4 regions of the Enterobacter sp. N5-15 genome follow, and region 1 is predicted to be linked to each of the others. Evidence: predicted binding sites of a transcription regulator. Region 1 holds the regulator's gene; each other region holds the start of a gene.

Region 1 (7,410 bases):
TCTGGTCGAAGAACAGGATCCGGTCGCCGAGCTGGCCCTTAGCCGCTACGAAATGCGGCTGGCGAAATCCCTGGCGCACGTGGTGAATATTCTCGATCCGGACGTGATTGTTCTCGGCGGCGGCATGAGCAACGTCGACCGGCTGTACGCCACGGTACCGAACCTGGTGAAACAGTGGGTGTTTGGCGGCGAGTGTGAAACCCCGATCCGCAAAGCTGTCCACGGTGACTCCAGCGGCGTGCGCGGCGCGGCGTGGTTGTGGCCGGAATAAACGCAAAACGGCAACTTGCGTTGCCGTTTTTAATGTTTGTACCCTCTCCCTGTGGAAGAGGGTCAGGGTGAGGCAAGGTAAAAGCAAAACAGCAACGCAAGTTGCTGTTTTTGGTGTTTGTACCCTCTCCCTGTGGGAGAGGGCTAGGGTGAGGGCATCAGACCGCACCCACCCCCACCCCCATTTATTCCACCGCAAACACCTTATCCAGCCTGCTATACCCCAGCCCGTTAATCTTCTTCACCTTGATCTGCACCGGAATGCGCTCTTTCATCGCCTCTACGTGGCTGATCACGCCGATGGTTTTCCCGGTGGCGTTCAGCGCGTCGAGCGCATCCAGCGCGGTATCCAGCGTTTCGCTGTCGAGCGTGCCGAACCCTTCATCCAGGAACAGGGAATCGATCCGCGTCTTATGACTCACCAGGTCGGAAAGGGCCAGCGCCAGCGCCAGGCTGACCAGGAAGCTCTCGCCGCCGGAGAGCGTGCGGGTATCGCGCACCGCGTCCGCCTGCCACGTATCGACCACTTCCAGCTCCAGCGCGTCGCTGGCCTTACGCTGCAGCAGATAACGCCCGTGCAGACGGTTAAGCTGCTGGTTAGCAAGCCAGACAAGATTGTCCAGCGTCAGCCCCTGCGCGAACTTACGGAACTTGTCGCCGGTGCTGGAGCCGATCAGCGCGTTCAGATAACCCCAGTCGTCCGCCTGGCGCGCGGCCTCATCAATTTGCTGCATCAACGCCAGCTGGTGCTGACGGTTATCGCTGTCCTGCTTAAGCTGCTGGCGGATCTCGCCCTGATGCGTCGTATTCTCGCGAAGCCGTTGCGCCAGCTGCTGCAGCTGGCTTTGCAGCGCAGGAGCATCGGCGTCGAGCCCTTCCGGCCGCAGCGCCAGATGAGCCTGCAGCTGCTGGTTAGCCTGGCCGGAGAGGGCCGCGGCCTGCTGTATCTGGCTTTCCAGCGACTGTTTCAGCTGTTCGAGGTGGCGAATAGTGTCGTCATCCAGCAGCGCGGCAAGGAACGCGTCCCGATCGGCAAAGCAGCTCGCTGAGAGCGCCGCGGTGAACTGCGTCTGCGTCTGCTGCAGGCGCTCTTGCTCCAGCTTTTCCTGCTGCTGCTGCGCGGTGAGCTGGCTCTGTAGCGACACGCATTCGTCGTGCACGTCGCGCCAGCCGTCCGGAATGGCCGGTTCGGCCTCTTCGCTGTGCGTTTCCGGAAGCGTGTCGAGCAGCGGTTTGAGAGCGTTTATGCGTTCCAGAAGCACGCCGTGCTGCGTTTGTTTCTCCTGCCACTGCGCGAATTCCGCTTCGCGGGCGTGCAGCCAGGCGGCTTCATGACCGTCTTCAGGTACGTTAAGCGATAGCGAGAGCAGGGTGTGTTCCAGCGCCTGGCGCGCGGCCGTCAACTGCTGCTGATATTGTCGCTCCTGCACTTCCTGCTCGTTCAACTGGTTTTGCAGGGTCAGACGCTGGCTGAGCTGATAGAGCTGGTGCTCGTACTGTTCCTGCTCGTTCATCCATGGCGTGATATCTTCCTGAATATTCAACGCGATGTTCAGGGAAGCACAGGCTTCCATCCACTCTTTAGTGAGTGCTTGCTCTTCCTGAGAGAGAGTCTGCGCTTCGTCCGTCTCGCGCTGGATCTGCTGACTCAGGGCATTAACCTGTCCCAGCACCAGCAGGCCTTCCTCTTTAAGCGCGGCGACCTCTTTTTCCAGAGCATCACGGCGGCGCTGGTTATCCGTCAGCTCAAGCGACTGGTATTGCGCAACGGCGGGATGCTCGCTGGAGCCGCACAGCGGACAGGGTTTGCCTGCCTCAAGCCGGGAACGATAGCTTTCCAGGTCTTTAATCGTCGCTTCACGTTCGCACAGGGCCTTCAGGTCCAGATAGTGCTGATGTTTCTCTTTGTACTGCTGGCGGCGCAGCGTCAGCGTTTCATTGAGTTTATTTTGATCGGCCTGGGCCTTCTGCACGCTTTCACCGCTCTGGCGCAGGCGCTTTTGCAGCGGCTGATAGCGGGCATGCAGCGACGTTAGCCGCTGGTGCAGCGTGCGTGACCGGGACTGCTGCTCCATGGCCGCGCTGACCTCATCCGCCGTCAGCGTCAGCGCATTTTCCGGCATCTCAGCCAGCCTGTTGCGTAATTCGCTCATCTTCGCAGCAAGCGAGGCTAACTGCGTTTTATCGCGGTTAAGCTGCGAGAGCTGAGCACGCCAGCCGGCTATCTCCTGCCCCAGCAGGCGATAGCGCTCGTGCTCCGCCAGCCACTGCGCCAGCGCCGTCAGCTCGGTCTGAAGCTGCTCATGATTCCGCTGGGCGGTATGACGGATCCGCGCGCGCAGTGCGGTTTTGGCTTGTAAGCGAATATTTACTTCGATAATTCGCTGTTGGGTTTGCGTCAGACGCGCGGTTTGATCCTGCTGATGCTCCCAAAGCGGTCGAAGCTGGGCGGCGGGCAGAGCGAGCTGGAGCTTGGCCAGCTCCGGCGCAGCGTTCGTCAGCGCCTGTTGCGCCTGCTGCTGCATCGCGGTGACGCGCTGTTGCTCAAGCACGAGCTCGTCATGGCGCGTAAGCCACTGAAAATCTTTCTGCTGGCTTTGCTGCTGAACCAGCAGGGTTTTCTCTTCGTCAGTAAGTGCCTGCAAACTTTGCTGTAACTGCTGCTGTTGCTCTTCGCTCAACAGCACGACGCCCGCCGCCTGCGCCTCGCATTTTTCAAGCACGCTGCGGGCGGCTTTGTGTTTTTCAAACACCATGGCGGAAATCTGGCCGTAGATCTCGGTGCCGGTCAGCTCTTCCAGCAGCTCGGCGCGATCGCTCGGCCTGGCATTAAGAAAGGCGGCAAACTGCCCCTGTGAGAGCAGCATGGAGCGGGTAAAGCGGCCATAGTCCAGCCCGGTGAGCGCAGCGGTTTGCTCCAGTTTATCCGTTACTTTGTCCGCCAGGATTTTGCCATCTTCGCAGCGCGCCAGCTCCACGCGCGGCGCCTGCAGGTTTCCGTCCGGCTGGTTGCGCGCGCGGTTCTGGCTCCAGAAGGCGCGGTAGGCGGTGCCTTTTACCTCGAACTCCACTTCCGCCAGGCACTCGGCGGTGTCGCGCGTCATCAGGTCGTTTTGTGCCTGAGAAACCTTCTGCAGTCGCGGCGTTTCGTGATAAAGCGCCAGGCAGATGGCGTCGAGCAGGGTGGTTTTACCAGCCCCGGTCGCGCCGGTGATGGCAAACAGACCGTTGCTGGCAAACGGCTCCGCGGTAAAGTCAATTTTCCACTCGCCCTTGAGGGAGTTGAGATTTTTCAGGCGCAGGCTCAAAATTTTCATGCGTTTTCTTCCTCATCATTGAGCGCATGCAGGGTATGGCTGAACAGTTCGCTGAGTCTTGCGCGCTTCGCGTCGTCAATTTCCTCCTGCGAGAGCCTGCGTTCAAACACCTCTTCAACCCGAAGCTCACTGAGCGTTTCGCGTTGAGCGCTTAACAGAATTTTCTCGCGCTGCTCGCGGCTGCGGCGTACCAGTAAGACTTCGACGGGCAAATCTTCCGTCAGCGCCTGAATTTTACGCTGCATATCGTGCAGGTAGTCATCGGTGGTGATTTCGATATCCAGCCAGACGGGCGGGTTAAGCGCTTTTCCGCGCCACTGCTCAAGCTGGGCGGTAATGGCGTCGAGATCGCCCTTAAGCACCGCCAGCGGCTGGGTGACGGGCACCTCCAGCGTCTCAACGGCGCGGAGTTTGCCCCCGGAGAAGCTCACCAGATGGACGGATTTGGCCTTGCCCGTCTCGTCAAAGCTGAGCGAAACAGGCGAGCCGCAGTAGCGGATGTGCTCGCTGCCGCCGACGATCTGCGCCCGGTGAATGTGTCCGAGCGCAATGTAGTCGGCTGGCGGGAAGTTCTGCGCCGGAAAGGCGTCCAGCGTACCGATATAGATGTCACGTACGGCGTCACTTTTACTGGCCCCGACGGTGGTGAGATGCCCGGTCGCAATCACCGGAATCGGCTGGTCGCCGCGCAGGGCGCAGGCATCGGCGTGCTGCTGGTGATAATAGTCGGTGATGGCCTGTAACAGATGCTGTTGCTTTTCGCCGCCGGAAAGTCCCGCCTGGCTTTGCACAATATCGCGCGGACGCAAAAACGGAATGGGGCACAGCACCGCCCCCGGCGTGCCGTCGCGTTTTTTCAGGATCTGCGGGGCGTGCCCGGCGCTGGCGACGACGGTAGTATTGAGAAATGCCAGGATGTCGCGGGATTCATTCAGCGTCGCGACGGAATCGTGGTTACCGGCGACAATCACCAGATGACAGCCGGTTTGCTGCAGATTCACCACGAAGCGGTTGTACAGTTCACGCGCATAGCTGGGGGGCGAGCCGGTATCAAAGATGTCACCCGCCACAATAATCGCGTCCACCTCGTGCGTCCTGGCCGTTTCCAGCAGCCAGTTCAGGAAGGCTTCATGTTCAGCCGCACGGCTTTTGCTGTAAAAATTTTGACCCAGATGCCAGTCCGAAGTGTGAAGTATGCGCATAGCTGATCCGTGGCAAAAAAGAGAAAGCAGGATTATAAACGTTCAGAGACGGGAAAATAACCGCTGTAATAAAACAACGGTTTGCCCGTTATCGTGGTACTGTTTTTCATAAATCTGTCATAAATCTGACGCATAATGGCGCCGAATTACAAACTTGTAACTTAAATAAGATAAGACAGGGCAAAGTATGGCGAGACGTATTCTGGTCGTAGAAGATGAAGCTCCAATTCGTGAAATGGTGTGCTTCGTGCTCGAGCAAAACGGCTTCCAGCCGGTTGAAGCGGAAGATTATGACAGCGCAGTGAACCAGCTGAATGAACCCTGGCCCGATCTGATTCTGCTGGACTGGATGTTGCCCGGCGGCTCCGGACTGCAGTTTATCAAACACCTGAAGCGCGAGGCGCTGACCCGCGACATCCCGGTTGTGATGCTCACGGCGCGCGGAGAAGAAGAGGATCGCGTTCGCGGTCTGGAAACCGGCGCGGACGATTACATTACTAAACCGTTCTCCCCAAAAGAGCTGGTTGCCCGCATTAAAGCCGTGATGCGCCGTATTTCGCCGATGGCGGTGGAAGAGGTGATTGAGATGCAGGGGCTAAGCCTTGACCCCACCTCACACCGCGTGATGACCGGTGAAAATCCCCTCGACATGGGGCCTACCGAATTTAAACTCCTGCACTTCTTTATGACCCACCCGGAACGCGTGTACAGCCGCGAGCAGTTGCTGAATAACGTCTGGGGAACTAACGTGTATGTCGAAGACCGGACGGTTGACGTACATATTCGCCGCCTGCGAAAAGCACTGGAACTGAGCGGCCACGATCGCATGGTGCAGACGGTCCGCGGCACGGGTTATCGTTTTTCTACCCGTTTCTGAACAATGACAGGAGTGTGACGCGTGCTGGAACGTCTGTCATGGAAAAGGCTCGTCTTTGAACTGATCTTATGCTGTATTCCGGCCTTCCTTCTGGGGGCCTTTCTTGGACACCTGCCGTGGTTTCTGCTGGCGTCGGTCACCGGGCTGCTGATCTGGCATTTCTGGAACCTCCTGCGCCTCTCCTGGTGGCTGTGGGTTGACCGAAGTATGACGCCGCCGCCGGGAAGCGGCAGCTGGGAGCCGCTGCTGTACGGTCTGCATCAGATGCAGATGCGTAATAAAAAGCGTCGCCGCGAACTGGGAAGCCTGATTAAGCGTTTTCGCAGCGGTGCAGAGTCGCTGCCCGATGCCGTTATTCTGACGACCGAAGAAGGGACAATCTTCTGGTGTAACGGCCTTGCACAACAGCTGCTGGGCCTGCGCTGGCCCGACGATAATGGTCAGAATATCCTCAACCTTCTGCGCTATCCCGAGTTCACGCAGTATCTGAAAACGCGTGATTTTACCCGCCCGCATAATCTGAAGCTCAATAATGGTCGCCATCTGGAAATCCGCGTGATGCCCTACAGCGATAAGCAGTGGCTGATGGTGGCGCGCGATGTCACCCAGATGCACCAGCTGGAAGGGGCGCGTCGCAACTTCTTCGCCAACGTCAGTCACGAACTGCGTACCCCGTTGACCGTGCTTCAGGGCTACCTGGAGATGATGCAGGAGCAAACGCTTGAAGGCGCGCCGCGTGAAAAAGCGCTGCACACCATGCGGGAGCAAACGCACCGGATGGAAGGGCTGGTGAAGCAGCTGCTGACGCTATCGAAGATTGAAGCGGCGCCAACGCTTGCGCTAAATGAGACCATTGATGTCCCGATGATGCTGCGGGTCGTTGAGCGTGAAGCGCAGACGTTAAGCCACAAAAAGCATCACCTGACCTTTGAGGTCGACAATACGCTGAAGGTGCTGGGCAGCGAAGATCAACTGCGTAGCGCCATTTCCAACCTGGTGTATAACGCGGTGAATCATACGCCGGAGGGGACGGATATCGTGGTGCGCTGGCACCATGCCCCAACGGGGGCGGAGTTTAGCGTGGAAGACAACGGGCCGGGGATCGCGCCTGAGCATATTCCGCGTCTGACCGAGCGTTTTTACCGTGTGGATAAAGCGCGATCCCGGCAGACAGGCGGAAGCGGCCTGGGGCTGGCAATTGTGAAACACGCGGTGAATCACCATGAAAGCCGTCTCGATATTCAGAGTACGCTGGGTAAAGGAACACGCTTCAGCTTCGTGATCCCGGAACGATTAATTGCCAAAAAGATCGCCTGACGGCAGGTGTGTCATTTTACCTTTCCACGGGTCAGCCTCTGCTGGCCCGTTTGCTTTGCAGTCAAGCGAAACGCGGATGAATTATATACGGCTGACTGTTTTTTGTTCGCATGATTAGCCATGGGTTTTTCTTATAAATAGCGTATTATTCTAACGTGTATTTTCATGCTGGCATATTGTTCTGGTTTTGCGATCCCTCCTTGCCTTTAAACGTTATAAGCGTTTAAATTGCGCCCCAGATACTGTCAGACCGACTGTATTTGCGTGGTAAATCGAAAAACTATTCTTCTCCACGCCAGGACGGGAGCATTTCCCGCTGAAATTGAGCAAATTTTCGGCTGTATCGTCCCGTCAGGGATATCGAAAATCTCAATGTTTTCAACACCACATCCACAGGCAGTAAGGTTTTATGACCCATCACTTAAAA
Region 2 (7,410 bases), 390 kb from region 1:
ATCACCACCCGTACCTATCAGGAGCGTCTGGATACCCTGGATAAGGTGCGTGACGCGGGGATCAAGGTCTGCTCCGGCGGTATCGTGGGCTTAGGCGAAACGGTGAGAGACCGCGCGGGCCTGCTGCTGCAGCTGGCGAACCTGCCGACTCCGCCGGAAAGCGTGCCGATCAACATGCTGGTGAAGGTCAAGGGCACGCCGATGGCGGACAACGACGACGTGGATGCGTTTGATTTTATCCGCACCATCGCGGTGGCGCGCATCATGATGCCGACCTCTTTCGTGCGCCTCTCCGCCGGTCGCGAGCAGATGAGTGAGCAAACTCAGGCCATGTGCTTTATGGCTGGAGCCAACTCCATCTTCTACGGCTGCAAGCTGCTGACCACGCCGAACCCGGAAGAGGACAAAGACGTTCAGCTGTTCCGCAAGCTGGGGCTTAACCCGCATCAGACCGAGGTGCTGACGGGCGATAACGAGCAACAGCAGCAGCTGGAGCAGCAGATTTTCAACGCCGACACCGACCAGTTCTACAACGCGGCAGCCGTATGACCTGGCAGGCACGAGTCAATACCGCGCTGGACGAACGCCGGGCGGCAGAGGCGTTTCGCGTTCGCAGGGTGGTGGAAAACGGCGCGGGCCGTCTTCTTACCCGCGACGGGCGGCAGTTTTGTAATTTCTCCAGCAACGACTATCTCGGGCTGAGCCAGCATCCGGCCATCGTCCGGGCCTGGCAGCAGGGGGCGGAGCGGTTTGGCGTGGGCAGCGGCGGCTCGGGACACGTCAGCGGATACACCACGGCGCATCAGGCGCTGGAAGAGGCGCTTGCCGACTGGCTGGGCTACCCGCGCGCGCTGCTGTTTATCTCCGGCTTTGCCGCCAATCAGGCGGTCATTACCGCCCTGATGGAAAAAGAGGACCGCATTGTTGCTGACCGCCTGAGCCACGCCTCGCTGCTGGAGGCGGCAAATTTAAGCCCGGCGCAGCTGCGCCGCTTCGCCCATAACGATGCGGGGCAGCTTGCTGTGCTGCTGGATAAACCCTGCGACGGACAGCAGCTGGCGGTCACGGAAGGGGTGTTCAGCATGGACGGCGACAGCGCACCGCTTGCCGCGCTGCACGAGGCCGCAAAGCGGCAAAACGCCTGGCTGCTGGTGGACGATGCCCACGGCATTGGCGTGATGGGCGACGAAGGTCGCGGCAGCGCGCATCAGCAAAACGTGAAGCCGGAACTGCTGATTGTCACCTTCGGCAAAGGCTTTGGCGTCAGCGGCGCCGCCGTGCTGTGCAGCGAGTCCGTCGCCGACTATCTGCTGCAGTTTGCCCGACACCTGATCTACAGCACCAGCATGCCCCCGGCGCAGGCCGTGGCGCTGTCTGCGTCGCTGTCGGTGATCCGCAGCGCAGAAGGGGATGAGCGTCGTCAGCGGCTGGCAGAGCATATCTCACGCTTCCGCCAGGGGCTAGCGGCGCTGCCCTTCCACAGTCCGGATTCGCAGAGCGCTATCCAGCCGGTGATTGTCGGCGAAAACGGCCGCGCGCTGGCGCTGGCACAGGCGCTGCGCGAGCGCGGGATGTGGGTGACCGCCATCCGCCCGCCAACGGTCCCGCCGGGTACCGCGCGGCTGCGCTTAACCCTGACGGCGGCGCATGAAGCACGGGATATCCAGACGCTGCTGGAGGCGCTCCATATTGCCGGTGAATAAACAGGCCGTTGCGGCGGCATTTGGCCGGGCCGCGCACAGCTATTCGCAGCACGACGAACTGCAGCGTCAGAGCGCGCAGGAGCTTCTGGCCGCGCTTGGCGAGAACCGCTTTCCGCAGGTGCTGGATGCCGGCTGTGGTCCCGGCAGCAACAGCCGCTACTGGCGCGGAGCGGGAAGCCAGGTCACGGCTATCGACCTCTCAGACCAGATGCTCGACGAGGCGCGTCAGCGGCAGGCAGCGGATCGCTATCTGCTGGCCGATATCGAGGCGATCCCGCTGGCGGATGCGCAGTTCGATCTGGTCTGGAGTCATCTGGCGGTCCAGTGGTGCAGCAGCCTGCCGCAGGCCCTGCGCGAGCTTTATCGCGTGGCGCGACCGGGCGGAAAGGTGGCCTTTACCACCCTGCTGGAAAGTTCGCTGCCGGAGCTGAATCAGGCGTGGAAAGCGGTGGATGAGCAGCCGCACGCTAACCGCTTTTTATCGCATGACCAGGTGACGCAGGCGCTGGCAGGCTGGCGCTACCGCAGCACGGTGCAGACCATCACCCTCAATTTTAGCGATGCGTTCAGCGCGATGCGCTCGCTGAAGGGCATCGGGGCCACGCACCTGCATGCCGGACGGGAGAGAAAACCGCTGACCCGGGGACAGCTGCAGCGTCTGGAGCTGGCCTGGCCGCAGCAGCGGGGGCATTTCCCGCTCTCTTATCAACTTTTTCATGGGATTATCGAACGTGACTGAACGTTATTTTGTTACCGGCACGGACACGGAAGTGGGCAAAACGGTTGCCAGCTCGGCGCTGCTGCAGGCGGCAAGGAAGCTTGGGAAAAACACCGCCGGATATAAGCCGGTTGCTTCCGGCAGCGAGATGACGCCGGAAGGGTTACGCAACACCGACGCGCTGGCGCTCCAGCGTAACAGCACGATTGAACTGGCCTATTCAGCGGTCAATCCGTACACCTTTGCCGAGCCGACCTCGCCGCACATCATCAGCGCTGACGAAGGTCGTCCGATTGATTTCGCGGTGCTGTCTGCCGGGTTACGGACGCTGGAAGGCCAGGCCGACTGGGTGCTGGTGGAAGGTGCAGGGGGCTGGTTTACGCCGCTTTCGGACGCGCAGACGTTTGCCGACTGGGTGCAGGCCGAGCAGCTTCCGGTCATTCTGGTCGTCGGCGTCAAGCTGGGCTGCATCAATCACGCCATGTTGACCGCGCAGGCCGTGCAGCAGGCCGGGCTGCGTCTGGCGGGCTGGATAGCCAACGACGTGGTTGCGCCGGGGAAACGACACCTGGAGTATCTGGCGACGCTCAGGCGCGTACTTTCCGCCCCGTGCCTCGGGGAAATTCCCTGGCTTGCTGACGGCGCGGAAAATGCCGAAACCGGGCGTTATCTCGATCTCAGCGTCTTGCTTCCCGCGACATCCAGTGCGCGATAAGCTCGTCATCCAGTTCGTTAACGTGGCCCTGCGCCACGTTACGCCCGCGATAGAGCATACAGAAACGGTCCGCAACCCGGCGGATAAACGACAGCTGCTGCTCCGCTAACAGCACCGTCATACCTAACTCCCGGTTTAAGCGCACCAGCAGCTGCCCCAGCTTCTGGGCGAAGCTGTGTCCTGCGCCGTGCAGGGGCTCATCGAGGATCAGCAGGTGCGGGCGGTTCACCAGCGCATTAGCCAGCGCCAGCTGGTACTGGTCGTCCGGAGAGAGCGTGTTGGCGCGGGTCTGTCGCAATGCGTAGAGCGCCGGAAACAGGTCGTAAACGTCACTTTTCGCTTCCGGGTTGGGTTTCCCCATCGCCCGCATGGCGATATGCAGATTCTCCTCAATCGTTAGCTGGGAGAAGATCCGCCTGTCCTGCGGGACATAGCCTATCCCCGGTCCTGAACGCTGTTCTGGCGGTAGGTTAAGCAAATCACGCGGCGGCGCGCCCGCCTCATGCCAGATGATGCTGCCGCTTTCGACGGGCACTCTCCCGGCGATGCAATTCATGAGGGTGGTTTTCCCCATTCCCGGCAGGCCAACGACGCCTGTACACATCCCTTGCGGAAAATCCAAATTCACGTTCCATAGCGTATGTTGGCTTCCGTAAAACTGATTCACAGCACGCAGACTCAACATCTTTCTCTCCTTAAAAATGTGTGTAGGTGAGGCTCGTGATTGAGTGTGCAAAACCCCTGCCAGAACCCGAAAAGTGTTTAAAAAAACGGCTTTTTTAGGAATAAGTCACCGGAGAGGGGCAGAGAAAAAAAGGGATTGCACATCGACGGTGCTGGCGGTGTTGAGTTGTGGTGCAGTGCCCGAAATGATGAAAATGTGAGCAAGATCTCATCAGTTGGTTATGAATGACACAACTGTTAATCATCAAAAAAGAGCTATAAAAATTTTTTACTGCCGTCTCGTGGGAAAATCCGGGAATTTGCCGAGCGCCACGCTGTATGGGCTGGAAGCAGTTATCCACTATTCCTGTGGATAACCATGTGCATTAGAGTTAGAAAACATGCGATAAGCGAGAGAAGACGCGGCTTACGCCCAAATTGACGCGAAACGCGGCTTTAGAAAATATCGTTTATTATTTAACTGCTTAGATAAAAGCAATTCCCGTCATGAAAGTGTCACCCGTTGCCACAAAACTATCATTACCTGGCTTGACAAATGTTAAAAAAGAAAAAGTTCTGGGGATAACCTGACCTGACTGGTGTTTTATATTGTCACAGCCCAAATTTTGGCCGTTATCGCACCAATCCTTCAGGCGCTATGCTAAATATCCTGACATGCCACTGGTTTTTCATCCAGTGTTTTTTACTGGCATTCCTGGCAACAACGAGTAAAATTACTCACCTGCCGCTTTTAACGTCATCAGGTTGTCGCCCATGAGTAAACCGTTCAAATTGAATTCTGCTTTCCGTCCATCTGGCGATCAGCCTGAGGCGATCCGTCGTCTGGAAGAGGGGCTGGAAGATGGGCTGGCGCACCAGACGCTATTAGGTGTGACGGGGTCAGGTAAAACCTTCACCATCGCCAACGTGATTGCGGATCTCCAGCGCCCAACGATGGTGCTGGCACCCAATAAAACCCTGGCCGCGCAGCTTTACGGCGAGATGAAAGAGTTCTTCCCGGAAAATGCGGTGGAGTATTTCGTCTCCTACTACGATTACTACCAGCCTGAAGCCTATGTGCCGAGCTCTGACACCTTCATCGAGAAGGACGCCTCGGTGAACGAACACATCGAGCAGATGCGACTGTCGGCCACTAAGGCGCTTCTGGAGCGTCGCGACGTGGTCGTCGTCGCGTCGGTTTCCGCGATCTACGGTCTGGGCGATCCGGATCTCTATCTCAAAATGATGCTGCACCTGACGCAGGGGATGATCATCGACCAGCGCGCCATCGTTCGTCGTCTGGCGGAGCTGCAGTATGCCCGTAACGATCAGGCGTTCCAGCGCGGGACGTTCCGCGTACGCGGTGAGGTGATCGACATCTTCCCGGCGGAATCGGACGATATGGCGCTGCGCGTCGAGCTGTTTGACGAAGAGGTTGAACGGCTGTCGCTCTTCGACCCCTTGACCGGACACATTGAGTCGGTGATCCAGCGCTTCACCATCTACCCGAAAACGCACTACGTGACGCCGCGCGAGCGTATCGTGCAGGCGATGGAAGAGATCAAAGTGGAGCTGGCCGAGCGCCGTAAGGTGCTGCTGGCGAACAATAAGCTGCTGGAAGAGCAGCGCCTCAGCCAGCGTACCCAGTTCGACCTTGAGATGATGAACGAGCTGGGCTACTGCTCCGGCATTGAAAACTACTCGCGCTTCCTCTCCGGGCGCGGGCCGGGCGAGCCGCCGCCGACGCTGTTTGACTATCTTCCGGCAGACGGTTTGCTGGTGATCGACGAGTCCCACGTCACGATCCCGCAGATCGGCGGGATGTACCGCGGTGACCGCGCGCGTAAAGAGACGCTGGTGGAGTACGGCTTCCGCCTGCCGTCGGCGCTGGATAACCGCCCGATGAAGTTTGAAGAGTTTGAGGCGCTCGCGCCGCAAACCATTTACGTCTCGGCCACGCCGGGCAACTACGAGCTGGAGAAATCCGGTGAAGACGTTGTCGATCAGGTTGTGCGTCCAACGGGTCTGCTTGACCCGATTATTGAAGTTCGTCCGGTGGCCACTCAGGTGGACGATCTGCTCTCTGAGATCCGTGCCCGTTCCGCCATCAACGAGCGCGTGCTGGTGACCACGCTCACCAAGCGCATGGCGGAAGACCTCACCGAGTATCTGGAAGAGCACGGCGAGAAGGTGCGCTATCTGCACTCGGATATCGATACCGTGGAGCGCATGGAGATTATCCGCGATCTGCGTCTGGGCGAGTTTGACGTGCTGGTGGGGATCAACCTGCTGCGAGAAGGCCTGGATATGCCGGAAGTCTCGCTGGTGGCGATTCTGGATGCGGACAAAGAGGGCTTCCTGCGTTCTGAGCGCTCCCTGATCCAGACCATCGGCCGTGCGGCGCGTAACGTCAACGGTAAAGCGATTCTGTACGGTGACAAAATCACCCCGTCGATGGCAAAAGCGATTGGCGAAACGGAGCGCCGCCGCGAGAAGCAGCAGCGCTACAACGAAGAGCACGGCATCACGCCGCAGGGGCTGAACAAGAAGGTGGTGGATATTCTGGCGCTGGGTCAGAACATCGCCAAAACCAAAGCGAAAGGCCGCGGCAAGGCGCGTTCAGTGGTGGAAGAAGATACCGTCGTGCTGACGCCGAAAGCGCTGCAGCAGAAAATCCACGAGCTGGAAGGGCAGATGATGCAGCACGCGCAGAATCTGGAGTTCGAAGAGGCGGCGCAGATCCGCGACCAGCTTCATCAGCTGCGGGATCTTTTCATCGCGGCATCGTGAGTAAAGCGTTGTTTTCTCCCTCTCCCCGTGGGAGAGGGCCGGGGTGAGGGCATCAGGCCGCACAAAACGAAACTAACCCAGCGCCTGAATCGCCTTCTCCAGCGCCTCGCGCAGCAGGTGACGGTCATGGCGATACTTGATATCGCTGGCCTCCAGCGGCTCCTGCACCACCAGACGATCGCCAATCCATGACACATCCACTTTTGGGCCCACGACTACGCCGTCAATGATTTTCTTGCCGACGTAATGCTCCATTACTTCAAGCTTGTCTGCCAGCGACAGGCTCGCCGCCGCCGGGCTCAGTTCACGTCCCAGGTTACCGATGTAAACCATCGGGGCAGGGGTGCGGCGCAGCGCCTGCGCCAGCTCTTTCACCAGCAGAATGGGCATCAGGCTGGTGTAAAAACTGCCTGGACCGATCAGGATAAGATCCGCTTCCCCGATGGCCTCCACCGCTTCTCGCGTGGCGGGTACGCTCGGATAGGTCATTAACTCCGTTGGCGGCAGGATGAGCTGGTCGATATTCACCTCGCCGTAAACTTCATGCCCTTCGGCGTCGATTGCCATCAAGTCAACCGGTTGTTCGGACATAGGGATCAGGAATGCATCCACTTTGAGCAGATTGCGGATTAAGTTGATGGCTTCCAGAGGCCTTACGCTCAGGTGATCAAGCGCCTTTAACATCAGATTTCCGAGGTTATGCCCGGAAAGTTCGCCATTTCCGCCAAAACGGTACTCAAACATCGCCGACGCGACGCTTGGCTCGGTAATTAACTGGTTCAGGCAGTTGCGCATGTCTCCCCAGGCAATGCCGCCTTCGG
Region 3 (7,410 bases), 390 kb from region 1:
TCCATAGCGACCTCGGTTAATAATCCGAGGCCAGAGTACGGCGCTGCAGAACCTATTTATTGTCTGATATTGATCGGCCCATGGCATACTGGCGCGGCGTGGCGGCGGTATAGCTGACGAAGGTCTTATGAAAGTGGCTCTGGTCTGCAAAGCCGCTCTGGTAGCCGACGTCGGCAATATCATCTCCAGCGCGCAGCCGCGCCTTGGCGTACTCCACGCGGGAAATGCTGAGGAAGCTGCCCGGCGTCAGGCCGGTGTCCTGCTTGAAGGTGCGAATCAGCGTCTCCTTGCGCAGCGAGAAGCGTTGGGCAAGCTCGTCGAGGGAAGGCGGGCAGGTGAGATCGGAAAGAAATGCCTCCTGAACCTGCTGGCTGGTTGGGCGAAGCGCGTCAGCTCTATCCGCAGCACGGGGAAGGGCAGAAAGCAGTGTCTCCAGTGATGCCTGAGACAGGGTCTCGACAACGTCCAGGTAGTGGGCAAACAGGTCAGGGCTACGAATCACCTGTAGCGCCAGCGGAAGCTCGGTGTCGATATAGAGCATATGGTAGCTGCGCGGATTCCCGGTGACGGGGTTGCAGCTGTGCGGCGCACAGGCAGGGATCACGATGAGGTCCCCGGGGTTAAGGATGTACTGTCTGTCATGACACACGCAGCAGGTCTGGCCCTCCACAATCGCGCCGATGGAGAGCTGAGGGTGACTATGGCGTTTGTACGCCTGCGTACTCTGCCAGGTGCTGCGCAGCTCAAGGCCTGAGGCGCGGTGAAATGTCTGGCGGACGTGTCGGGTATCGGTCATGGGCGCTCCTTCTGAAGGTTTTTTATACCACGTCAGCGAACCGTCTGGCAGCGCTTCATTAAGAACCTTCCGGATATACCCAACTTTACGTCCACGGCCAGTCATGTTGACTACCCTTAATACCCTAAGCGGTAAAACAAGGAGATTCGACATGGCTTATCAGACAGTAAATCCTGCCACTAACCAGCTCATCAAAGAATACCCCTCGCATACCGATGCGGATATCGAAGCGGCGCTCAAGGCGGCCGATGCGCTTTATCATTCGGACTGGGCGAAAGGCGACATCAACCAGCGTCTGCCGGTGCTGCATAAGCTCGCCGACCTGATCGACGAGCGCGCGGAGGATCTGGCGAAAATCGCCAGCCAGGAGATGGGTAAGCTCATCGAACAGAGCCGCGGCGAGGTAAAGCTGTGCGCGCAGATCGCCCGCTACTACGCCGACAACGCGCAGCGGTTCCTGGCCCCGGTGAAGTATCCGTCTGAGCTCGGGGAAGCGTGGGTTGAGCATCACCCCATCGGCGTGCTGATGGCCGTTGAGCCGTGGAACTTTCCGTACTACCAGCTGATGCGCGTTCTGGCGCCCAACCTGGCGGCGGGCAACCCGGTGATCGCCAAGCATGCCAGCATCGTGCCGCACTGCGCCGAGACCTTTGCCCATCTGGTGCGCGAGGCGGGCGCGCCGGAAGGGGCGTGGACCAACCTGTTTATCTCGTCCGAGCAGGTGGCAAACATCATAGCCGACGATCGCGTGCAGGGCGCTGCGCTAACTGGCTCCGAAAAGGCGGGCAGCGCGGTGGCTGCGCAGGCGGCGAAGCACATCAAGAAATCCACGCTGGAGCTGGGCGGTAACGATGTGTTCGTGGTGCTGGACGATGCAGACCTTGAGAGGGCCGTGAAAATTGGCGTGAATGCGCGACTCAATAACGCCGGGCAGGTCTGCACCGCGGCGAAGCGCTTTATTCTGCATGAAAAGATTGCGGATGCCTTCCTGAGTAAATTCACCGAGGCGTTTAAGCAGGTGAAGATTGGCGATCCGCTGGACGAAAGCACCACGCTGGGGCCGCTCTCATCTAAAGATGCGCTCGAAACGCTGACCAAACAGGTTAACGAGGCGGTGAAAAACGGTGCGACGCTGCACTATGGCGGCAAACCGGTACAGCGCGACGGGAGTTTCTTCGAACCGACGATCCTGACGCATATCTCCCGCGATAACCCGGCGTACTTCGAGGAGTTCTTCGGCCCGGTAGCGCAGATTTACGTCGTGAAAAGCGACGACGAGGCGGTCGCGCTGGCGAACGACTCCCACTACGGCCTGGGCGGGGCGGTATTTAGTCAGAATATCGAGCGCGCGAAGAAAATGGCGTCACGGATTGAGACAGGGATGGTGTACATCAACTGGCTCACCGATACTGCGCCAGAGCTGCCGTTCGGCGGCGTGAAGCGCTCCGGCTACGGGCGCGAGCTGTCGGACCTGGGGATCAAAGAGTTTGTGAACCAGAAGCTGGTGGTGGTGCGTAAGTAAGAGATAATCAAAAACCTGCCAACCGGCAGGTTTTTTTAAAGGAGATTATTGCACTTCGATCTTGTCCCAGCCGCTTTTGAACATGCAGCTGTCGACTAACGTATCCCGGCGATATTCGTTCGCGTCTTCGACCGTGTAGCTCGTGGAAATATCCTTTTTCTTGTTCTTTTTGTCCGTTTTTTCCGAGCTCGAACCGGTTACTACGTTATCCGGGGGCAGATCGATCAGGGCCTGCGCTTCGCATTCCGTGAGCTTTTTATTCATGTCAGCGTCGCTGACGCCCGGTTTCACCCATTTGTACTGGACGCAGCCGGTGAGCATCAGCGTGAGGCTCAGAACGCAAAGCGCGGTAATGCGGTGTTTCATCAGAAGGTCACTCCACCGCCTACATATGCGCCGTCAATCAGCGTGTGGCCAGGACGACCGTCTTTGCCATCCACGCTCACGTGGTGGTAACCCACTTTCAGGGTCACTGGCGTAATCGGCGTCCAGCTTACTCCGCCGTTGGCTTCCACGTAGTTTTTCACGCTGTTGTTCAGCCCTTCTGGTGCCACATAGCCTTCACCGTACACGTGGATGCTGTCGGTCAACGCAACGTTTACGCCGCCGCCAATCGGGAACGCCACGCCGTTATCGCCTTTTTTCGGGCCGAGGTAGATCGCCTTCGCGCCCGCATTCAGCATCACCGGGCCCACTTCCAGGTTGTAGCCTGCGCCCACGCCGCCGGTCTGGGTGCCGTCGTCGGTGTTTTTGAGCCAGTTACTTTCAAGATAAACACCGGATGAGGATTTACCCATTTCCAGATTGAGGTTGGTAAAGTTTTTACCCTGCTCAACGGTGCCGCCCATCGCCAGTGCGGAACCCGATACGGCAGCCAGAGCAGAAAGAAGAAGGATATTCAGTTTTTTCATGTTTTATGCCTCGTCATTAAATTCATCTGGGCGCACCTTAACAAGCGATGTTTATGACTGCAAATGTGATATAAATCGCGGTTTTATACTGATATTGTTAAGTTTTTTATTGCAATTGTTGCATTGGTGTTTGATTGTCGGGGTGTCAACAGGGGATGTTTTTGGCGTTTAGGAACCGTTTAGTTTTTTGACTAAACATAAACTGAACGAGGCGGGGATAGTGATTTGAGATGAATTAATTGGGTTTCTAATAATTTCCGAAAATGTTTCACCTGTCACACAAAACAACAAAGCCTTACATTTCGAGTGATGAATATACGTTCAATCGCGCAGGTCGGTTTCCTTTTCATGTCATTTTTCTGACACGTTTATTCTTTACGTTGTTGGCTTCACTAACTGGATGCTAACAATATGAAAAGAAAAATTATTCCTGTGCTAATCGGTTGTGCGCTTTCTTTCTCTGGCCTGGCGGCGCAGCCTACTGCTGAGCGCTATGTCGTCAGCTTCCCTGAAGGCTCCCACGTGAGCTACAGCGGCGCGTTTGCCAGGGCGTTTCCGAACGGACTGCCCGTGGGAATCGGTTCTGGCCTGCTGTTTACGGGCAAGCAGGGCGACGCCCTGACCTTTGCGACCGTGACCGATCGCGGTCCAAACGCCGATGCGCCAAAAATGGGGAAAAACGAAGCCAAAATATTTGTCACGCCAGATTTCGCGCCGCTGCTGATGACCATCCGCGTTCAGAAAGGCAAAGCGGAGGCTGTTGATGCCCGCCCGCTGCATGATGATAAAGGCGAGATTAACGGTCTGCCGCTGCAAAGCGGCGTGATTGGCTCCACCAATGAGGTCGCGTTCAGCGATACCCTCAACATCCTGAAGGGTGACAACCGTGGCCTGGACACGGAAGGCATCACGCCGGACGGGAAAGGCGGCTACTGGCTGTGCGACGAGTATGGCCCGTTCCTGATTAACGTCGACAGCAAAGGGAAGATCCTGGCAATCCACGGGCCGCAGGCCGCGGAAGGGGAGAAATCCATCGCGGGCGGTCTGCCAAACATCATCAAATGGCGCCAGGCTAACCGTGGCTTTGAAGGCCTGACCCGAATGCCGGACGGGCGGATTATCGCCGCCGTGCAAAGCACGCTGGATATCGACGGTAAGAGCAAAAAGCAGGCGCTGTTTACGCGTCTGGTGAGCTTCGACCCGGCGACCGGGAAAACCGCGATGTACGGTTACCCAATCGACAGCGCGGCCTACGGTAAAAACAGCGACGCCAAAATCGGCGACATTGTGGCGCTCGATGACCAGCACATCCTGCTGATTGAGCAGGGAAGCGATAAAAACGACGGCATGCGTAACCTGATTTACAAGGTGGATCTCAGCAAGGCGAGCGACCTTTCCGCCTTTGACAAGCCGGGTGAGTACCCGGAGTTTGATGATGAGAAAACCCTGGCGCAGCGCGGCATAACGCTTGCGGCTAAAACGCAGGTTGTCGATCTCCGCGCGCTGGGCTGGCAGCAGGAGAAGGCCGAAGGGCTGGCGCTAATTGACAGCAAAACGCTGGCGGTGGCGAACGATAACGATTTTGGCGTGAAGGTGGCGATGCAAAACCCGGTCGAGGGCAAGAAGCTCAAGGATTATCGGGTGAACGCGGAAGGCAAGCTGACGCTGGATGATAAACCGGTTGAAACCACGCTCAGCGTGAAGCCGCTGAAGAAGCCGGAGTCGGACAGCGAGTTGTGGATTATAACGCTGCCGGAAGCGGTGAAATAAGTTTACCCCCCACCCTAACCCTCTCCCCATGTACAGTCCGGGGACATGGTAGACAGGTGTTCGGGGACATGGTGAACACTTTTTATCATCCTTTACCCATGGTGATCGACTTTTTCTTCAGGTCGATCACCCCCACTTTCGTGCTGTACCACCACACCTCGTAGCTGCCGTCTTCCTGCATCTCCTTCAGCCCGACCCGTTCTCCCCTGAACGCCTTGCCTGCCTTCAGACTTACCCCTTTCACGCTCAGCTTTCCGCTGATATCCACCTTCCTGACCATCACGCCCTCGTCGTATTCCGGGGGCGTTGTGGTGCAGCTGTACTGCCGCGCTGACGGCTGATACCGCGAGCCCGGTACCGCCATATCCAGCGCCTCGTGCGGGCGTTCAAGGTTATAGACCGTCCGCCAGTGGTCGAAGGCGCGCTGCAGCTCACCGCTGTCTGCGAACCATTTTCCCTGCAGTACTTCCGCCTTCAGGCTGCGGTGAAAACGCTCCAGCTTGCCCTGCGTCTGCGGATGATAAGGCCGGGAGTGCCCCACCCGGATACCGTGGCGCATCAGCCACAGCTCCAGCGCCGTCCAGGTGCCGGTGGTGTCTCCCCACGGTGAGCCGTTGTCCATCGTCATCCGGTCCGGCAGGCCGTAACGCTCAAACACGCTGACCAGCTGCTGCTGCACGGTCTCGCGCCGTTCATCGGTACAGTGCGCCAGGCACAGGGAAAAACGGGAGTGGTCGTCCAGCAGGGTGAGCGGATGGCAGCGGCCGCCGCCAAAGGGAAAGTGGCCCTTAAAATCCATCTGCCAGAGGCGGTTCGGCGCGTCATGTTCGAACCGTCCCGTGGGGGGAATGCCCGGTGAAGCGCCCGGCAGCAGACCATGGCGGGCCATCAGGCTATGGACGGTGCTGAAGGCGGGCATGCGGTGCCCCTGGTCCTCGAGCCAGCGCTTTATCTTGCGTGCGCCCCAGCGCTCATGGCGGTCATGCGCCATGCGCAGCAGGGCTGTGATGTCGTCAGATGAGCGGTTCGGGGAATGGTGCGGTATGCGCGGGCGGTCCTGAAGGCCGGCGGCACCTTCCTGAGCCCAGCGGCGAAGCCACTTGTAGCCTGTGGCAGGTGAAATACCGTAGTGACGGCAGAGGGAACGAATGTTCGCCCCGTCCTGCGAGGCGAACAAAACAAACTCGGTACGTAATGACATGGTATCTCTCGCATCCCAGGGCATAAGCGACTCCATAAACGGGTTCTTATGCCTTAGTTGTAAGTGTCTACCATGTCCCCGAACAAGTGTTCACTATGTCCCCGGACCGTACACCCCATAGGGGAGAGGGGATTGTTCGGTGCTTACTGGACAGCTAGACCGTCTTAACGCTCTTTTCCCAGGTCTCGACCAGATGATCTCGCAGGCCTCCGGTTCCATGCATAGTCACCAGAAGATTCTGTCGCGCGCGGGTAAAACCGACGTAAAGGCGCTTGATATCGTCACTCAGATCTTCACTGTCCCTTTCCTTTGCGGCATCCATAATGGCGACCGAGTTAAACTCAAGCCCTTTGCTGCTGGGAAGCGGCATGACGCAGAGGAAATCATTCTGCGGTGACCAGTGCTTTTTATCATCGCTGGAGACAATCATCTGGTATGGGATCTTGCGGGCTTCGAGCCTTGGCCCGAGCATACCTGAAATGCTGTAAGTTGAGGGGCACAGTATGGCGATTTCCGACCATGCAATCCCCTGCTGTCGCTGTTCAGTAACCCAATCGAGAACGCGTGTAATCTCCTCGTCCTGATTATCAAAGCTGTCCAGCGCCGGATATTGCCCGGACAGTCCTCCTGCGGCAGGCAGCTGGTATTTGAGGGAATCTTCGATGTGATTATTGAGATAATTAAATGCAACGCTGCTGGCGAAGTGAAGTATTTGCCGGGTGTTGCGATAATTGGTATCGAGAATTGTTGTGCGACCCTGAGCCTTTATATCGACGCTGGACAGGGTGAAATCGAGAGCTTTCTTTTTTTGATAGATTGACTGAGCGTCATCGTACAGGAAAAGCAGGGCGCTATCTTTATTGTCCGGCATCTTAGCGAGAATTCTTAGCCATTCCGGCTTAAAATCGTGTCCTTCATCTATCAAAACGGCGCTGTACTGCTCTGGTTTGATAACCCCTTCTTCAAATGCCACCGTTAGCGCATTTTCCATTAGCTCAATAAAGTTTTTGCTCTTTGGGGGAATACGTCGTTGCGCGTTTAACTGCTGGTAGCACCAGGCATGAAAATGGATAACCTCGACAGGAAGTCTCAGACTGTGGTGTTCGAGCTGCGCTTTGAGTTTTTTGGCCAGCGTAATGTTGTAGCAAATCACCAGTATCGGTTTGGTGTTTTCAATATTATTGGCAAGCTCAATGCAGCGGTGATACAG
Region 4 (7,410 bases), 1.0 Mb from region 1:
ACGATGCCTTCATACTCCTGGTCGACCTTCTTGTCTTCACGGTAAATACGCACCGCTTCGTCCAAATCCATACGCGCAAAGGCATCCAGCACGTCGTGCAGCATCTGCACGGTGTGGCGGCCCAGCGACTCCAGGCTCACCAGCAGCGGCTGGTGCTGCTGAGAAAACTTCTCCAGCGCGGTGCGGCAGATTTTATCCGCAACGTCACCAATACGCTCCAGCTCGGCGATGGTTTTGATGATCGCCATCACCAGACGCAGGTCGCTCGCCGTCGGCTGGCGTTTCGCGATAATGCGCACGCAGGCCTCGTCGATAGCGACTTCCATCATGTTGACGTTTTTGTCGCCTTCAATGACGCGCTTCGCCAGCTCGCTGTCCTGGTTGTGCATTGCCGTAATCGCATCAGAAAGCTGCTGCTCAACCATGCCGCCCATGGTCATCACCTGCGTGCGGATGCTTTCCAGCTCTGCGTTGAACTGGCCTGAAATGTGTTTATTAAGATTGAGGTTGTCCATGGTTTCTCCACATGCACTAAGGCAAATCAACCGTAGCGGCCAGTAATATAATCTTCGGTTTGTTTCTTCGCGGGCCTGGTGAACAGCGCGTCCGTATCGCTGAACTCAATCAACTCGCCCAGGTACATAAACGCAGTGTGATCGGAACAACGTGCAGCCTGCTGCATGTTATGGGTCACGATAACCACGGTGTAATCCTGCTTCAGCTCGGTAATCAGCTCTTCAATACGGCCGGTTGAGATCGGGTCCAGCGCTGAACACGGCTCATCCAGCAGCAACACTTCCGGGCGAATAGCAATACCGCGCGCAATGCACAGACGCTGCTGCTGGCCACCGGAGAGAGAGTAACCGCTCTGGTGCAACTTATCTTTGGTTTCGTTCCATAATGCGGCCTTGGTCAAAGCCCACTGTACGCGCTCGTCCATATCGGCACGGGAGAGCTTTTCGAACAGGCGAACGCCAAAGGCGATGTTGTCATAAATGGACATAGGGAACGGCGTTGGTTTCTGGAACACCATCCCCACTTTGGCGCGCAGCAGGGCGATATCCTGAGCCTGGGTCAGAATGTTTTCGCCGTCCAGGATGATTTCACCTTCAGCGCGCTGCTCCGGATAGAGCGAATACATTTTGTTAAAGGTACGCAGCAGCGTGGATTTTCCACAGCCGGACGGACCGATAAATGCCGTGACCTGGTTCTTTGCGATATCCAGGTTGATGTTCTTCAGGGCATGGAATTTGCCGTAGTAGAAGTTCAAATCACGAACCTGAATCTTACCCGGGGCAGTATCAACCATACTCATTGACTCATTTCCTCATTCGGCGCCACGAGCTGCCGCGCCGTAAAAAATTAACCGTGTTTCTTCTTCGCGAAAATGACGCGCGCCAGAATGTTCAGCAACAGTACGCAAAGGGTAATGATCAGCACCCCGGCCCAGGCCAGCTGCTGCCATTCCGCGAATGGGCTCATCGCAAATTTAAAGATCGTCACCGGCAGGTTGGCGATCGGCTGCATCATGTCCGTGCTCCAGAACTGATTGGAGAGGGACGTAAACAGCAGCGGTGCCGTTTCACCCGCAATACGCGCAACTGCCAGCAGGATACCGGTCATGATCCCGGAAACGGACGCCTTCAGCGTAATCGCAGAGATCATTTTCCATTTCGGCGTACCCAGCGCATAAGCCGCTTCACGCAGGCTGTCCGGCACCAGTTTCAGCATGTTCTCGGTGGTACGAATAACAATCGGCACCTGCAGCAGCGCCAGTGCAATCACACCCGCCCAGCCGGAGAAGTGCTCCATCTGCGCCACCACCACGGTGTAAACAAACAGACCCACGACGATAGACGGGGCTGACAGCAGAATGTCGTTGATGAAGCGAATCACTTCCGCCAGCCAGGATTTACGACCGTATTCTGCCAGGTAGATGCCCGCCATGATGCCCAGCGGCGTGCCGAAGACCGTCGCCCAGAGGATCAGCAGGCCGCTGCCCGCCAGGGCATTCGCCAGGCCACCACCCGCCGTGTTCGGCGGCGGCGTCATTTCGGTGAACAGCGACAGTGACATCCCGTCAATCCCGCGAACGACCGTCGAGAAGAGGATCCAGACCAGCCAGAACAGGCCGAATGCCATCGTCGCCATAGAGAGCGACAGGGCAATACGGTTTTTCATGCGGCGTCTGGCCTGCATTTTACGGCGGGATTCCGCCAGTTCAGCGGTAGCTTGCATTTCGAGAGTGGCCATTAGCGTGCTCCCTCATTTTTAGCGAGGCGCATAATCATCAGCTTGGAAATCGCCAGAACAATGAAGGTGATAACGAACAGAATCAGACCCAGCTCCATCAGCGCCGCCACGTGCAGCCCCGATTCCGCTTCCGCAAATTCATTCGCCAGCGCCGAGGTAATACTGTTACCCGGCATGTAGAGCGACACGCTGTCGAGCTGGTAGGTGTTACCGATGATAAAGGTGACCGCCATGGTTTCACCCAGCGCACGACCTAAGCCCAGCATCACGCCCCCGATCACCCCATTTTTGGTGAACGGAAGGACAATGCGCCAGATAACTTCCCAGGTGGTGCAGCCGATGCCGTAGGCCGACTCTTTCATCATCACAGGTGTTTGTTCGAAGACATCGCGCATAACCGCCGCAATGTACGGAATAATCATGATGGCGAGGATCACACCTGCCGCCAGAATGCCGATACCGAAAGCCGGGCCAGAGAACAGGGCACCCACAAACGGAATGGCAGAAAGAACGTTACCGACCGGTTCCTGGAAGTATGTGGCGAACAGCGGAGCAAAGATGAACAGGCCCCACATGCCGTAAACGATACTCGGAATGGCCGCCAGCAGTTCGATGGCAATACCCAGCGGGCGTCGCAGCCAGCCCGGCGCCAGCTCCGTCAGGAACAGGGCAATACCAAAGCTCACCGGAACCGCAATCAGCAGGGCGATGAACGAGGTCACCAGCGTGCCGTAAATCGGCACCAGGGCACCGTAGATGTCGTTCGGCGCGTCCCACTCTTTGGTCCACAGGAAGGAGAAACCGAATTTCTGGATGCTCGGCCATGAGGAGAAAATCAGAGACACGATAATGCCGCCCAGCAGCAATAGCACAATCAGCGCAGCCAGTTTTACCAGCGCGCTGAAAATCATGTCACCTTTTTTACCCGGAGGGTTAAATGCAGGCTTGGTTGCAGCCATAAATTACTCTTCTGTTTGAGACGTTTTTACGAATATGCCCGGTGGCGCTGACGCTTACCGGGCCTACAGCTTAACCGTAGGGCGGGTAAGCGCAGCGCCTCCCGCCATCTTCGTTAAATATATCCTGTTAGTACAGCGCTTTACCGCTGCTGTCTTTCACGTTGGTTTTCCATGCAGCACGAATCTGCTCAACCACGCTGTCCGGCAGGGTGGCGTAATCCAGGGCGTTAGCCTGTTTGCCGCCGTTTTTGTACGCCCAGTCGAAGAACTTCAGCACTTCGGTGCCCTGCTCAGGTTTCTTCTGCTCTTTGTGAACCAGGATGAAGGTGGTAGAGGTGATTGGCCATGCACCTTCGCCTTTCTGGTTAGTCAGATCCTGCGCGAACGATTTGCTCCAGTCAGCGCCTTTCGCAGCGTTAGCAAAGTTCTCTTCGGTCGGACTAACCGGTTTGCCGTCGGCTGAAACCAGTTTGGTGTAGGACAGGTTGTTCTGCTTAGCGTACGCATACTCTACGTAACCAATTGAGCCAGGCAGACGCTGTACGAACGCGGCGATACCGTCGTTACCTTTACCGCCCAGACCGGTTGGCCAGTTAACGGTAGAGCCGGAGCCGACTTTAGACTTCCACTCTTCGTTCACTTTTGCCAGGTAGCTGGTGAACACGAAAGAGGTACCGGAACCATCCGCACGGCGAACCACGGCGATGTTCTGAGAAGGCAGCTTCAGGCCTGGGTTGAGTTTAGCGATCGCTTCGTCATCCCATTTTTTGATTTTGCCCAGGTAGATGTCACCCAGGGTTTTGCCGTCCAGCACCAGCTCACCCGACTTCACGCCCGGCAGGTTGATGGCCAGGACCACGCCACCGATCACGGTCGGGAACTGGAACAGGCCTTCCTGAGCCAGTTTGTCATCAGACAGCGGAGCGTCTGATGCGCCGAAATCAACCGTGTTCGCGGTAATTTGTTTAACGCCACCGGAGGAGCCGATACCCTGATAGTTAACCTTGTTACCGGTTTCTTTCTGGTAGGTATCCGCCCATTTGGCATACACCGGCGCAGGGAAGGTTGCACCAGCGCCAGTCAGGCTTGCTTCTGCAAATACAGAGAACGCGCTCAGAGATAAGGTCGCGGCGACAACAGTTGCGACAGTGGTACGCATAACTTTCATAATGTCTCCTGCAAGATTTTCGTAAATCGTTGTTTAGTGGCTACGATGAGCAAAATAGGACAAACAGGTGACAGATAAATGTACGAATTATGACAGTTTTATGACAACGAAAATTTCACTTAAAAACCAGCAAAAGAAAGCTTAATTTTCATCGTGTTAGCCACTTTTATGACAAGACGTTTTCAGAAATATTTTCTTTATGTGACACTGAAAAAAGTAGCTGAAGATGACAAATTGTCATTATTAAAAATGAGAAAGGATTGATGAAAAACAAACCGGGCGGGATAAAAAAGCTCCACCCGAAGGTGGAGCCTGAAGGGATTATTCTACGGTAACCGATTTCGCCAGGTTACGCGGCTGGTCAACGTCGGTGCCTTTGATCAGCGCAACGTGATAGGCCAGCAGCTGCAGCGGAACGGTGTAGAAGATTGGTGCAATCACCTCTTCCACATGCGGCATCTCGATGATGTGCATGTTGTCATTGCTGACAAAACCGGCATCTTTGTCGGCGAAGACGTACAGGACACCACCGCGGGCGCGGACTTCTTCGATGTTAGATTTCAGTTTTTCCAGCAGTTCGTTGTTTGGTGCCACAACGATGACCGGCATATCCGCGTCAATCAGCGCCAGCGGGCCGTGTTTCAGCTCGCCTGCCGCATAGGCTTCAGCGTGAATGTAGGAGATCTCTTTCAGCTTCAGCGCGCCTTCCAGCGCAATCGGATACTGATCGCCACGACCCAGGAACAGGGCGTGATGTTTGTCAGAGAAATCTTCCGCCAGCGCTTCAATACGTTTGTCCTGAGACAGCATCTGCTCAATACGGCTCGGCAGCGCCTGCAGGCCGTGAACGATATCGTGCTCAACGGAAGCATCTTCGCCTTTCAGGCGCGCCAGCTTCGCCACCAGCATCAGCAGAACGGTCAGCTGAGTGGTAAACGCTTTGGTGGAGGCCACGCCGATTTCGGTACCCGCTTTGGTCATTAGCGCCAGATCGGATTCACGCACCAGCGAGGAGCCAGGGACGTTACAGATGGCCAGCGAGCCCAGGTAACCCAGCTCTTTAGAGAGACGCAGCGCGGCCAGCGTGTCCGCCGTTTCGCCGGACTGGGAAAGGGTGATCATCAGGCTGTTACGACGCACAGCGGATTTGCGATAGCGGAATTCAGATGCGATTTCCACATCGCACGGCACGCCCGCCAGGGATTCAAACCAGTAGCGAGAAACCATACCGGAGTTGTAGGAGGTGCCGCAGGCCACGATCTGAATATGCTCGACCTTGCCTAGCAGTTCGTTCGCGTTTGCGCCCAGCTCGCTCAGGTCAACCTCACCGTGGCTGATGCGCCCGGTCAGGGTGTTTTTGATGGCGTTTGGCTGCTCGTAAATCTCTTTCTGCATGTAGTGACGGTAAGCGCCTTTGTCGCCCGCGTCGTACTGCAGATTCGATTCGATCTCCTGACGTTTCACCTGCTCGCCTTTGGTATCGAATACGGTCACGCTGCGGCGAGTTACTTCCGCGATATCACCCTCTTCGAGGAAGATAAAGCGACGGGTAACCGGCAGGAGCGCCAGCTGGTCAGAAGCGATGAAGTTTTCGCCCATGCCCAGACCGATAACCATCGGGCTACCGGAACGCGCGGCCAGCAGCGTGGACGGGTCGCGGGAATCCATGATTACCGTACCGTACGCACCGCGCAGCTGAGGGATAGCACGCAGCACCGCATCACGCAGTGTGCCGCCCTGCTCCAGCTCCCAGTGCACCAGGTGAGCAATCACTTCGGTGTCAGTTTCAGAGACGAAGGTGTAGCCGCGTGCTTTCAGTTCTTCGCGCAGCGGTTCGTGGTTTTCGATAATGCCGTTGTGCACGACCACGATGTGTTCAGACACATGCGGGTGCGCGTTACCTTCAGACGGTTCGCCGTGCGTCGCCCAGCGGGTGTGCGCAATACCGGTACCACCGTGCAGCGGATGTTCTTCCGCGGCCTGGGCCAGCATCTGCACTTTACCGAGACGACGCAGACGGGTCATATGACCTTCTGCATCGACGACAGCCAGACCGGCTGAGTCGTAACCACGGTATTCCAGACGACGTAAACCTTCGAGAAGGATTTCAGCAATATCACGCTGCGCAACTGCGCCAACAATTCCACACATAATTTTAGATTCCGAATTTAGGCATTATGCCTGCGTTGTCGCTGACCTGTATTTGCCCTTTCCGGGCGCCCCGAGCCTTGTAGAGAGTGGGGTTATTTTTATGGGTACTGCTTGTGGGGGGAGATATATATTTATCTCCTCTCCCGGGTTTGCCTGATGACGGCTACGCCTTATCAGGCCTACTCAATCGTAGGGCGGGTAAGCGTAGCGCCACCCGCCTTGTTGTTACTTTTTCTTCACCGGGCGTTTCCAGCCCTGCTTGCTGACCTGCGGAACGCGGCTTAACACCAGCTCGTTCTCGGCCACATCGCGCGTAACGGTTGTTCCGGCGGCAATGGTCACCCCGTTACCCACGGTAACAGGCGCCACCAGCTGCGTATCGGAGCCAACGAACACGTCGTCACCGATGATGGTTTTAAACTTATTCGCGCCGTCATAGTTACAGGTAATAGTCCCTGCACCAATATTCACGTTATTGCCAATTTCCGCGTCGCCCAGGTAGGTCAGATGACCGGCTTTCGAGCCTTTACCCAGACGCGCTTTTTTCATTTCCACGAAGTTACCCACGTGAGCGCCTTCCAGCAGCTCAGCGCCCGGGCGCAGACGCGCAAACGGGCCGATGGTACAGGCGGCATCCAGACGGGCATCTTCCACCACGCTGTACGGGCTGATTTCGCAGTCGTCGCCGATGACGCTGTTTTTAATCACGCAGCCGGCGCCAATTTTGACGCGATTGCCCAGCGTGACGTGACCTTCGAGGATAACGTTAGTATCAATCTCAACGTCACGCCCGTGAGATAACGAACCACGCAGATCGAAACGTGCCGGATCGCGCAGCATCACGCCCGCCAGCAGCAGTTTTTCGGCCTGCTCGGACTG

What was found. The regulator PhoB, encoded in region 1, activates phosphate uptake and scavenging genes when phosphate is short. The targets are predictions, from matches to a motif close to CTGTCATAAAACTGNCNNAT.
Positions count from the first base shown of each region.
Region 2: the regulator PhoB is predicted to act here: its motif matches at 4,323-4,342, upstream of uvrB (excinuclease ABC subunit UvrB).
Region 3: the regulator PhoB is predicted to act here: its motif matches at 3,576-3,595, upstream of AC2TE5_RS02960 (esterase-like activity of phytase family protein).
Region 4: the regulator PhoB is predicted to act here: its motif matches at 4,468-4,487, upstream of pstS (phosphate ABC transporter substrate-binding protein PstS).

Region 1 covers NZ_CM170150.1:1,018,378-1,025,787, forward strand. The annotation lists gene mak (fructokinase) at 1-271, shown strand, start outside; gene sbcC (exonuclease subunit SbcC) at 456-3,587, opposite strand; gene sbcD (exonuclease subunit SbcD) at 3,584-4,789, opposite strand; gene phoB (phosphate response regulator transcription factor PhoB) at 4,977-5,666, shown strand; gene phoR (phosphate regulon sensor histidine kinase PhoR) at 5,688-6,983, shown strand; gene brnQ (branched-chain amino acid transporter carrier protein BrnQ) at 7,393-7,410, shown strand, end outside.
Region 2 covers NZ_CM170150.1:1,403,508-1,410,917, forward strand. The annotation lists gene bioB (biotin synthase BioB) at 1-549, shown strand, start outside; gene bioF (8-amino-7-oxononanoate synthase) at 546-1,703, shown strand; gene bioC (malonyl-ACP O-methyltransferase BioC) at 1,687-2,442, shown strand; gene bioD (dethiobiotin synthase) at 2,435-3,136, shown strand; gene AC2TE5_RS06595 (ABC transporter ATP-binding protein) at 3,099-3,821, opposite strand; gene uvrB (excinuclease ABC subunit UvrB) at 4,574-6,589, shown strand; gene yvcK (uridine diphosphate-N-acetylglucosamine-binding protein YvcK) at 6,662-7,410, opposite strand, start outside.
Region 3 covers NZ_CM170150.1:623,869-631,278, forward strand. The annotation lists gene AC2TE5_RS02935 (LysE family translocator) at 1-5, opposite strand, end outside; gene AC2TE5_RS02940 (helix-turn-helix domain-containing protein) at 53-796, opposite strand; gene AC2TE5_RS02945 (NAD-dependent succinate-semialdehyde dehydrogenase) at 948-2,318, shown strand; gene AC2TE5_RS02950 (hypothetical protein) at 2,364-2,684, opposite strand; gene AC2TE5_RS02955 (YfaZ family outer membrane protein) at 2,684-3,229, opposite strand; gene AC2TE5_RS02960 (esterase-like activity of phytase family protein) at 3,641-4,999, shown strand; partial or broken gene AC2TE5_RS02965 (IS481 family transposase) at 5,014-6,224, opposite strand; gene AC2TE5_RS02970 (3'-5' exonuclease) at 6,355-7,410, opposite strand, start outside.
Region 4 covers NZ_CM170150.1:4,847,511-4,854,920, reverse strand. The annotation lists gene phoU (phosphate signaling complex protein PhoU) at 1-515, opposite strand, end outside; gene pstB (phosphate ABC transporter ATP-binding protein PstB) at 542-1,315, opposite strand; gene pstA (phosphate ABC transporter permease PstA) at 1,363-2,253, opposite strand; gene pstC (phosphate ABC transporter permease PstC) at 2,253-3,212, opposite strand; gene pstS (phosphate ABC transporter substrate-binding protein PstS) at 3,340-4,380, opposite strand; gene glmS (glutamine--fructose-6-phosphate transaminase (isomerizing)) at 4,702-6,531, opposite strand; gene glmU (bifunctional UDP-N-acetylglucosamine diphosphorylase/glucosamine-1-phosphate N-acetyltransferase GlmU) at 6,757-7,410, opposite strand, start outside.